Regions from separate parts of the Thalassotalea ponticola genome, predicted to be linked through region 2. Evidence: predicted binding sites of a transcription regulator. Region 2 holds the regulator's gene; each other region holds the start of a gene.
What was found. Region 2 encodes sigma-54, which starts transcription at its own class of promoters, with help from an activator protein. Its sites were predicted from a motif close to GTTGGCACGNNNNTNGNNT; they were not measured.

Region 1 (3,288 bases), 110 kb from region 2:
TTTGCATAAGAATATTCGAGTTAAGCAAAATCAATTCGAATCAAATCAACTAACTCAAAAAGCAACAGTTTCATTAGGTTCAACTTTAGATGCAGTCATATCTTTCTATAATGACACCGATAAAGAGTACAACCCTCGGCATTACGTCTTTAATGATCAATGTGTTGTAGGTATTTCTACTTGGTATGAAGAAAACTCTGACTATCATTCAGAGGTGACAGTTTCCATTTTGAATGATCAAGTTACTTATTTTTGGTCAGCTTTGGATACTGTTAAAATCGAATGCTTAGAACAGCATATTTTAATTGAAGAGCAAGCTTTAGTATTCTGGCAAGGTGAACGAATATATTTTCCATTTAAATTAACTAAACTAGATTTTTCAAAATTAGGTAGTTACAGCGTTCAAAAAAAATTACTACTTTCCATGCCTCATTTAACTACCGAAGAAATAGCTGATTTTATTAATAGCATCCCTGGTAAGTTAAAGCGTGAAAAGGAGTACATTGAAATACTTCCATACGAACTATTATTAGCCGCTCTCAATGGTTCTCAAAAAGCAGTAAGTTTATTGCTTAATAAAAATAATGGTAATATAGATGGTGCATTAGCCGAATCATATAGCGAAGCAATACTCATATACAATGAGCTAAAGGATAGCGTACTGTTTTAATAATAAGTTGCTTAAACGGACAAAAAATAGCTGGCTTTTGCTCGTTCCTCGCTAATTTTAGACTACAATTATTTGTCGCTTGACGTGGCGTTAATACTCCAAAGCTACCGTATATTAGAAATAGCTAACGGGCCGAGTCTGGCACAACAGAGACGTTTAAAGTAAGAATTTTCCACCGAAGGAGTTGCCGCACAATGAAACTGATGGGATAACTCCTGATGCTCACACTATATAAAGTCTGAATAACCTTTATGCTCTTATCTCCGACTTGATCCGCTTGTTGATTTCAGAGCGATGCACGCTGACCGCTTCTGGTGCGTCGATTCCGATTTTCACCTGTTCCCCCTGGATTAAAATAATTTTGCAGGCTATGTTGTTGCCTATATGGATAGTTTGTCCAATTTTTCGGATGAGAATAAGCATGGTAAATCCTTTTAATTGAAATGATGGAAGAAAAGCAAGGTAACCGTGTCGAGAGCATGTCCTTGCCCATTCAATTAGAGTGTAGTTCAGTGTTTGACTTGTGACAAAGCCACATGACTTGCATATCGCTGACTTGGTTAATGCCTCATTAGCTAGCTTTGATGAGATGAACGCCAACGTCTAATGAACAATTCCAGTCTATTTGCAATTCACTTCGTAAATACCTTTTATGGCGCAGTAAACTTCAAGCGCTCAAGGCAAGGTTCGGGAGTTGATTTGGCCGTTTAAGGCTTGAAGATAAATGCGGGTTTCGTGGTCAATTTAGTGCGGAATGTACAATTATCTCTAATAGAGCCGCTATTTTAGAGAACGAAGAAGATCTAACTTAGTTTTCATTTATACGTGTACTTAATCTCAAAATCTCAGGTAGCCACGAATTCTCAACTTAAGTGGCGATGATCAATCAAAACAAGCACAACAATTGGTCAACGAGCCAGTTCTGATGCACTTATTTGGTGCGCGAGTTTCCTTTGAATATCACCAGCTCATATTAAGCTATTGTTTTTTATTGTTTTTGTTCTTGTGGTACGCAAATTGAAAGCAATAGGATAGCAACTACTTAGGGGGCGAGATGAAATTAATAAACGCAATAATTAAACCATTTAAATTGGACGACGTCAGAGAGGCAATTTCTGAAGTTGGTGTTGAAGGTCTAACCGTATCTGAAGTACGCGGTTTTGGTCGTCAAAAGGGACATACCGAACTTTATCGGGGGGCGGAGTACCAAGTCGATTTCTTACCGAAAGTGAAGCTGGAGATTGCGGTGAAATCCGAAGATGCAGAGCGCGTAGTGGAAGCTATCAGCAAATCAGCGCATACCGGCAAAATTGGTGACGGTAAAATATTTGTTTACGATCTTGATCAAGCCGTGCGAATTCGCACTGGCGAACTAGATTCTGCAGCACTTTAACAGGGGGAAATGATGGAAGAGTTAACGACTTTATCAGGTACGGTTGCAGAGCTTCGCTTTGCTCTTGATACCTTTTACTTTTTGCTTTCGGGCGTCTTAGTTATGTGGATGGCTGCGGGTTTTGCCATGCTTGAAGCAGGTATGGTGCGCTCAAAGAACACCACCGAAATTTTAACAAAGAATATATCACTATATTCAATAGCTTGCGTTATGTTCCTACTGGTTGGCTATAACATTATGTACGTTGATAATGCCGAAGGGGGAATGTTACCGTCTGTGGCGACGTTAATTGGTAGCCAGGCAGCAGATGCAGACCATTCACTCGAGTCTGACTTCTTCTTCCAAGTGGTATTCGTTGCAACGGCAATGTCTATCGTATCAGGGGCCGTTGCAGAGCGAATGAAACTGTGGGCGTTTTTAGTCTTTACCGTAATACTGACTGGTTTTATCTATCCCGTTGAAGGCTACTGGACATGGGGCGGTGGATTTTTATCTGAAGCGGGCTTTAGCGACTTTGCCGGCTCAGGTATTGTTCATATGGCCGGTGCAGCTGCAGCCTTAGCGGGGGTTATTTTACTCGGTGCTCGTAAAGGCAAATACGGTAAAAATGGCGAAATATTCCCAATCCCAGGTTCAAATATGCCGCTGGCAACGCTTGGTACGTTCATTTTATGGATGGGTTGGTTTGGCTTTAACGGCGGTTCACAATTACTTGTTTCGGATGCTGAAAATGCCACAGCGGTTGGTCAGATTTTTGTCAATACCAATGCTGCTGCCGCTGCGGGTGCTATTGCCGCTTTATTGTTGAACAAAGTGATTTGGGGCAAGGCCGACTTAACCATGATTTTAAATGGCGCATTAGCTGGTTTAGTAACCATAACTGCTGATCCTTTATCACCATCACCATTGTTTGCCAGCTTACTTGGCGCACTAGGTGGCATGTTAGTGGTTATCTCAATTACCTCATTAGACAAGCTGAAAATTGACGATCCAGTTGGTGCTATTTCGGTTCACGGTGTGGTTGGCTTCTTCGCTCTTATGGTCGTGCCGTTTAGTAACTCAGAGGCAACCTTTGGCGCGCAACTATACGGTGCATTCGTTATATTTGCTTGGGTATTTGCTGCCAGCTTCGCCGTTTGGTTTGTGTTGAAGAAAACCATGGGTATCCGAGTGAGTGACGAAGAAGAATACAACGGTGTCGATAAATCTGATTGTGGTATTGAAG
Region 2 (3,288 bases):
CTCCCGATAAAAAATCAAAAAAAACAACCGAACCTGAAAGTGAAAAAGAACAGTAAGATGACCGCTACTCTCGATGCAAAGCACTTAGCCAAAGCCTACAAAGGGCGCAAAGTCGTAAAAGATGTCAGTTTGTCCGTTAACGCTGGTCAAGTAGTCGGCCTGCTCGGTCCAAATGGCGCCGGAAAGACGACGTCGTTTTACATGATTGTTGGACTGGTTGCCAGCGACGAGGGTACAGTGACCTTAGATGACGTAGATCTGACCCTGTTACCGATGCACGAACGCGCGCGACACGGTATTGGCTACTTGCCGCAAGAGGCATCTATCTTTCGCAAGTTATCGGTACGCGATAACATTATGGCAATATTGCAAACCCGTAAAGAACTCAGCGCGAGTCAGCGCCAAGACAAGCTCGAATCGCTAGTCGAAGAATTCAATATTGGCCATATTATCGACAATACCGGGCAAAGCCTGTCGGGGGGAGAGCGTCGACGCGTTGAAATAGCCAGAGCGTTAGCGGCTGATCCCAAATTTATCTTACTCGATGAGCCCTTTGCCGGCGTCGACCCGATTTCAGTCAGCGATATAAAAAAAATAATTTTACACTTAAAAGAACGCGGTATTGGTGTGCTTATCACCGACCACAACGTGCGTGAGACACTCGATGTGTGTGAACATGCGTATATTGTGAGTCACGGTGAACTAATCGCGCAAGGTAGTGCCGATCAGGTATTATCTAATCAGCATGTGAGAGATGTCTACCTAGGTGATAAATTCACGCTATAGTTATAGTAACAAGGTGACCAAACACTGTATCAGCAGGGTTAGTTTTCTCCGCCAAAATTGGCATATGTAATTCGTTTTATGGAAAGCAATTAACTCATGAGACCAAGTCTTCAGCTGCGCATAGGCCAGCATTTAACGATGACGCCACAGTTGCAACAAGCGATCAAATTGTTGCAGCTATCTACCTTGGATCTGCAACAAGAAATTCAAGAAGCTCTCGACTCTAATCCGTTGCTTGAGGTTGATGATAGTCAATCGACGGATGATATGGCGGATCTCGATATGAACGATGTGCAACAATCGTCGAGCAATAGTGATAACGCCGATCAAATTACCACCAGTGAAGCTCTTACCAACAGTGAAATCCCTCAGGATTTGTCGGTTGATTCGACTTGGGAAGAAAGCTTCAGCGCCGGTACGTCAATGACCGGCATTGCCCCGCCAAACGACGACGATTCGCTATATCAAGGTGAAACCAGTGAAACAATTCGCGATCATTTGACTTGGCAAATGGAGCTCACTCCGTTTTCTGATACCGACCGCAGTATCGCGATGACGATCATTGACGCGATAGACGATGCCGGCTACCTGACTATCAGTACTGCTGAAATACTCGAAAGTATCGCCGATGAACGCATCGAATTGGACGAAGTTGAAGCGGTGCTCAAGCGAATTCACATGTTTGATCCCATCGGCTCCGGTGCGTGTTCTGTACAACATTGTTTATTAATCCAATTAAATCAATTTGACAGCAATACACCGTATTTAGCGCAAGCCAAACAAGTGATCAGTAAACACATTGATTTGCTCGCCAACCGCGACTTTCGCAGTATCATGCGCAAAACGCGGTTAAAAGAAGACGAGTTACGCGAGGTAATGCGCTTAATACAAAGTTTAAACCCTCGTCCTGGCGATGCCATTGCCCAAGGCGAGGAGCAATATATTATTCCTGATGTCAGTGTGGTGAAGAAAAACGGACGTTGGGTGGTTGAACTAAACCCCGATACTGCACCAAAGCTCAATATAAATGGTCAGTATGCTGCTATGGCGAAAAACAGTTCAGCCCAAGACAGCCAGTTTATTCGCTCGCACTTACAAGAGGCTAAATGGTTCATCAAATCACTGGAAAGCCGCAACGATACCCTGTTGAAGGTATCTAACTGTATTGTTCAACAACAGCAAGGTTTTTTTGAACACGGACCTGAAGCCATGCGCCCTATGGTGCTAAATGACGTTGCCGAAGCGGTTGAGATGCACGAGTCGACAATTTCTCGGGTTACCACACAAAAGTACATGCATACTCCAAGGGGAATCTTTGAATTAAAGTATTTCTTTTCTAGTCATGTCAGTACTGAAAACGGGGGAGAGTGCTCATCGACGGCGATACGCGCCCTAATTGAAAAGCTGGTCAACGCTGAAAACCCACAGAAGCCTTTAAGTGACAGTAAAATTACTGCATTATTGGCGGAACAAGGTATTAACGTTGCGCGCCGGACAATAGCTAAGTATCGAGAATCTTTGGGTATCCCACCATCTAACCAAAGAAAAAGCTTACTGTAAGCACAACGATAAGGAAACAGCTTATGCAAATCAATATCTCTGGTCATCATGTTGAAGTTACCGACTCTATGCGCGGTTATGTTGAACAAAAATTTGAGAAACTTGAACGTCACTTCGACCATATAAACAACGTTTATGTCGTATTGAAAGTTGAAAAGCTGCAACAAATCGCAGAGGCAACGCTACACGTGAACCAAGGTGAAATATTTGGTTCTGCCGAAAATGAGGACATGTATGCATCGATAGATGCACTTGTCGATAAACTTGACCGTCAAGTGTTAAAACACAAGGCGAAATTATCCAGTCATTAAATTTTATGAATCTTGCCAACTTGTTATCACCGGACTGCACAGTGTGTGCAGCTCCGGGCAATAGTAAAAAAAACATTCTAGAACAAATTAGTGTGCTTGCGGCCAACAAAATCAGTTCGGCGACAGCAAAAGAATTACTCAATAACCTGATCAACAGGGAAAAGTTGAGTAGTACAGGGATTGGTAATGGCATCGCCATACCGCACAGTAAAATCAATAATAACGAGCAACCCATCGCCGTACTTATCACCACAGATACACCTATAGGCTTTGATGCAATCGATAATAAACCGGTGGATATCTTCTTTGCTCTGTTCGTTCCTGAAGACCGCTGTCAGCAACACTTAGAGACACTAGCGAGTATCGCGCAATATTTTGCCGATAAACAAAACAGTAAAAAAGTCAGACGCTGTACCTCAGCCAATGAACTTTACAACACGGTCGCCAACGGCTAACAGGGAATCGCTATGAAATTAATGATCGTCAGTGGCCGCTCCGGCTCGGGAAAAACTGTCGCTCTGCGCGTACTGGAAGACTTGGGCTACTACTGTGTAGACAATATTCCCGTCAATCTATTACCCGCTCTCACACACACGGTGATTAATGATTACCAGCATGTTGCCGTCTCGTT
Region 3 (3,288 bases), 850 kb from region 2:
GATTTTTAAATCGCCTAAACCAGTAATCGCGATAATGTCACCCGCTTGTGCTGAGTCTACTTCGTAACGATCTAGACCTAAGTAACCGTAGACTAAGCCAACCTTGCCGTTGTGTATTTTACCGCTGGCTGTTTGCACAGTAACTTGCTGACCTGGCTTAACTGTACCACGAGTAACACGGCCTAAACCGATAACACCAACGTACGAGTTGTAGTCAAGCTGAGAGATTTGCATCTGGAAAGGACCATCTACGTCAGCATCTGGACACGGTACTTCGTCGATGATGGTTTGGAATAATGGCGTCATGTCGGTGCCAGTTTCGCCTTCTTCAAGAGAAGCCCAGCCATTGATCGCTGACGCGTAAACCACTTTAAAGTCTAACTGTTCATCAGTAGCACCAAGGTTATCGAATAAGTCGAATACTTGATCCATAACCCAATCAGGACGTGCACCTGGTTTGTCGATTTTGTTAATTACAACAATCGGCTTCAAGCCTTGTGCGAATGCTTTTTGGGTAACGAAACGCGTTTGCGGCATAGGCCCTTCTTGAGCGTCAACAATCAACAATACGGAGTCTACCATTGACATAACGCGCTCTACTTCACCACCGAAGTCGGCGTGACCAGGAGTGTCGACGATATTCACGCGGTAATCATTCCAATTAATGGCCGTATTTTTAGCCAAAATGGTAATACCACGCTCTTTCTCGATATCGTTAGAATCCATTACGCGTTCATCAACGTCTGCGCGAGAGTCTAAAGTACCAGATTGTTGGAGTAGCTTATCAACCAAAGTCGTTTTACCATGGTCAACGTGCGCTATGATCGCAATGTTACGTAATTTATCTAACACTGTATTTGCCCTTTCTAATGCTCACAATTGAGCGGTCTAAATGTCTTACAACTAAAAGTGGCGCGTATTATAAACTAAAACCTTGCAATAAGCCGAAGTTTTTTGTTTCATAGCAAGTAAATAATAAAAATGCTTGTGCGGCAAAAACCGTTTGAGTAGGAAACCGGCATTTCAGGCTGTCAAAGACAGTGCAGGTAGATGAGATATTCAAGCGCACCGCAACAATGCGGTGCACCAAACTAGTGCACCGCAGCACCAGAATGATCCAACTGGGACGCGAAAATAAAACGAATAAATATAATAGCCTTATATATTAATCACTTGAAAAGTTGGCATGGTTTTAGCTTACTAAATGTCAATCAGGTCGGTATACGGCTAATAAAAAATTTTAATAATCAACCTGCACACACATACGGAGACTTTCATGTCACAAGCAGTTTTAGATCTAATTAAAGAAAACGACGTAAAATTTGTTGATTTACGCTTCACTGACTCAAAGGGTAAAGAGCAACACGTTTCTCTTCCTCACCATCAGATTGATGAAGATTTCTTCGAAGATGGCAAAATGTTCGATGGTTCTTCTATCGCTGGTTGGAAAGGTATCAACGAATCAGACATGGTATTGATGCCAGATGCGTCAACTGCTGTGCTTGACCCATTTACTGAAGAAGTTACATTAAACATCCGTTGTGACATCCTTGAGCCAGCAACGATGCAAGGTTACAGCCGTGACCCTCGTTCAGTTGCCAAGCGCGCTGAAGAGTACATGCGTTCAACAGGCATCGCAGACACCGTATTAGTTGGTCCAGAGCCAGAGTTCTTCGTATTTGATGATGTAAAATTCAAAGCAGACATGTCAGGCGCTATGTACAGCATTGACGACAAAGAAGCACACTGGAACAGCTCAACTTCATACGAAGATGGTAACCACGGTCACCGTCCACGTGTTAAAGGTGGTTACTTCCCAGTAGCACCAGTTGACTCATCACAAGATCTTCGTTCAGCAATGTGTCTAGTAATGGAAGAAATGGGCCTTGTTGTTGAAGCGCATCACCACGAAGTTGCAACCGCTGGTCAAAACGAAATCGCTTGTCGTTTCAACACCATGGTTAACAAAGCTGACGAAGTACAAATCTACAAGTATGTTGTACACAACGTAGCGCACGCTTACGGTAAAACGGCTACGTTCATGCCTAAGCCATTAGTTGGTGACAACGGTACTGGTATGCACGTTCACCAATCTCTAGCAAAAGACGGTGTTAACCTATTTGCTGGCGACCAATACGGTGGTCTTTCTGAAACTGCTCTTTACTACATCGGCGGTATTATCAAGCACGCTAAAGCACTAAACGCTTTCACTAACGCGTCAACTAACTCGTACAAGCGTCTAGTTCCAGGTTTCGAAGCACCAGTAATGCTTGCATACTCTGCGCGTAACCGTTCAGCGTCAATCCGCATTCCAGTGGTACCTTCACCGAAAGCTCGTCGTATCGAAGTTCGCTTCCCTGATCCGACAGCTAACCCATACTTAGCATTCTCAGCAATGCTTATGGCTGGCCTTGACGGTATCAAGAACAAGATCCACCCTGGCGATGCAATGGACAAAGACTTGTACGACCTACCAGCAGAAGAAGCTGCGGCGATCCCACAAGTAGCGTCATCTCTAGAAGAAGCATTAAACGCTCTTGAAAACGACCGTGAGTTCTTAACAGCTGGTGGCGTTATGGATGACGACATGATCGACGCATACATTGCACTTAAACGCGACGAAGTTGAAACGTTAAACATGACAACTCACCCTGTAGAGTTCGAAATGTACTACAGCGTTTAATTCTATTCGCTGAACAGAAAAGCCCGCACTTAATGCGGGCTTTTTTTATGCTGATTACATAGTTAGGCGTGTTACCCCGGGTTGGTATTCTCTGCAATGAGCTATTTCGTGTAATAGCAAAGTAAAATAAACGTCGTTTGGTTATTGCAAATGAGAGAGTTCTACTGCTGCTAGTGTGATAAATCGCCATTGCCCCTTGGCTCAAGCGAAAATATACTGGCAAACAGCGCGATATTTAGTTAAATTAACAATAGCTTGTTGTGACCTTTTAGTAAGCTTTTCGCTCACTTATCTGGGTCACTAAACTGCAATACACTTCGGTACCGTTTATCTAGGAAAGCACATGTTAAGGTATGCCTTATTAACAACCCTTTTACTGAGTTTGGTAACACCTGTTGCCGACGCCGCCAGTAAGGTGTACGTTTGGCGAGATGAAAACGGTAACATGGTCTTTTCCGATAGTCCTAAACCAGGAGCAGCAGAAGTCGGTGAAGAGATTGAAGTCAAAGACAAACAAACCATTATTTCCTCTGTGGATACATCCATTCTCGACGTCAAACCAGAACCTGTTAAAGAGCAATATGAAGTTGAGATCACCCAACCTG

Region 1: a site for sigma-54 is predicted at 1,675-1,693, ahead of ACAY30_RS02435 (P-II family nitrogen regulator). Genes of this name have one in related genera too.
Region 3: a site for sigma-54 is predicted at 1,181-1,199, ahead of glnA (glutamate--ammonia ligase). Genes of this name have one in related genera too.

What each region holds. Positions count from the first base shown of each region.
Region 1 is NZ_CP166871.1:539,445-542,732, forward strand. Features, by position in the region: gene ACAY30_RS02425 (helix-turn-helix domain-containing protein) at 1-670, shown strand, start outside; gene csrA (carbon storage regulator CsrA) at 920-1,093, opposite strand; gene ACAY30_RS02435 (P-II family nitrogen regulator) at 1,725-2,063, shown strand; gene ACAY30_RS02440 (ammonium transporter) at 2,076-3,288, shown strand, end outside.
Region 2 is NZ_CP166871.1:429,351-432,638, reverse strand. Features, by position in the region: gene lptA (lipopolysaccharide transport periplasmic protein LptA) at 1-56, shown strand, start outside; gene lptB (LPS export ABC transporter ATP-binding protein) at 58-786, shown strand; gene ACAY30_RS01960 (RNA polymerase factor sigma-54) at 883-2,346, shown strand; gene hpf (ribosome hibernation promoting factor) at 2,370-2,657, shown strand; gene ptsN (PTS IIA-like nitrogen regulatory protein PtsN) at 2,663-3,112, shown strand; gene rapZ (RNase adapter RapZ) at 3,125-3,288, shown strand, end outside.
Region 3 is NZ_CP166871.1:2,932,429-2,935,716, forward strand. Features, by position in the region: gene typA (translational GTPase TypA) at 1-852, opposite strand, end outside; gene glnA (glutamate--ammonia ligase) at 1,277-2,683, shown strand; gene ACAY30_RS12820 (DUF4124 domain-containing protein) at 3,027-3,288, shown strand, end outside.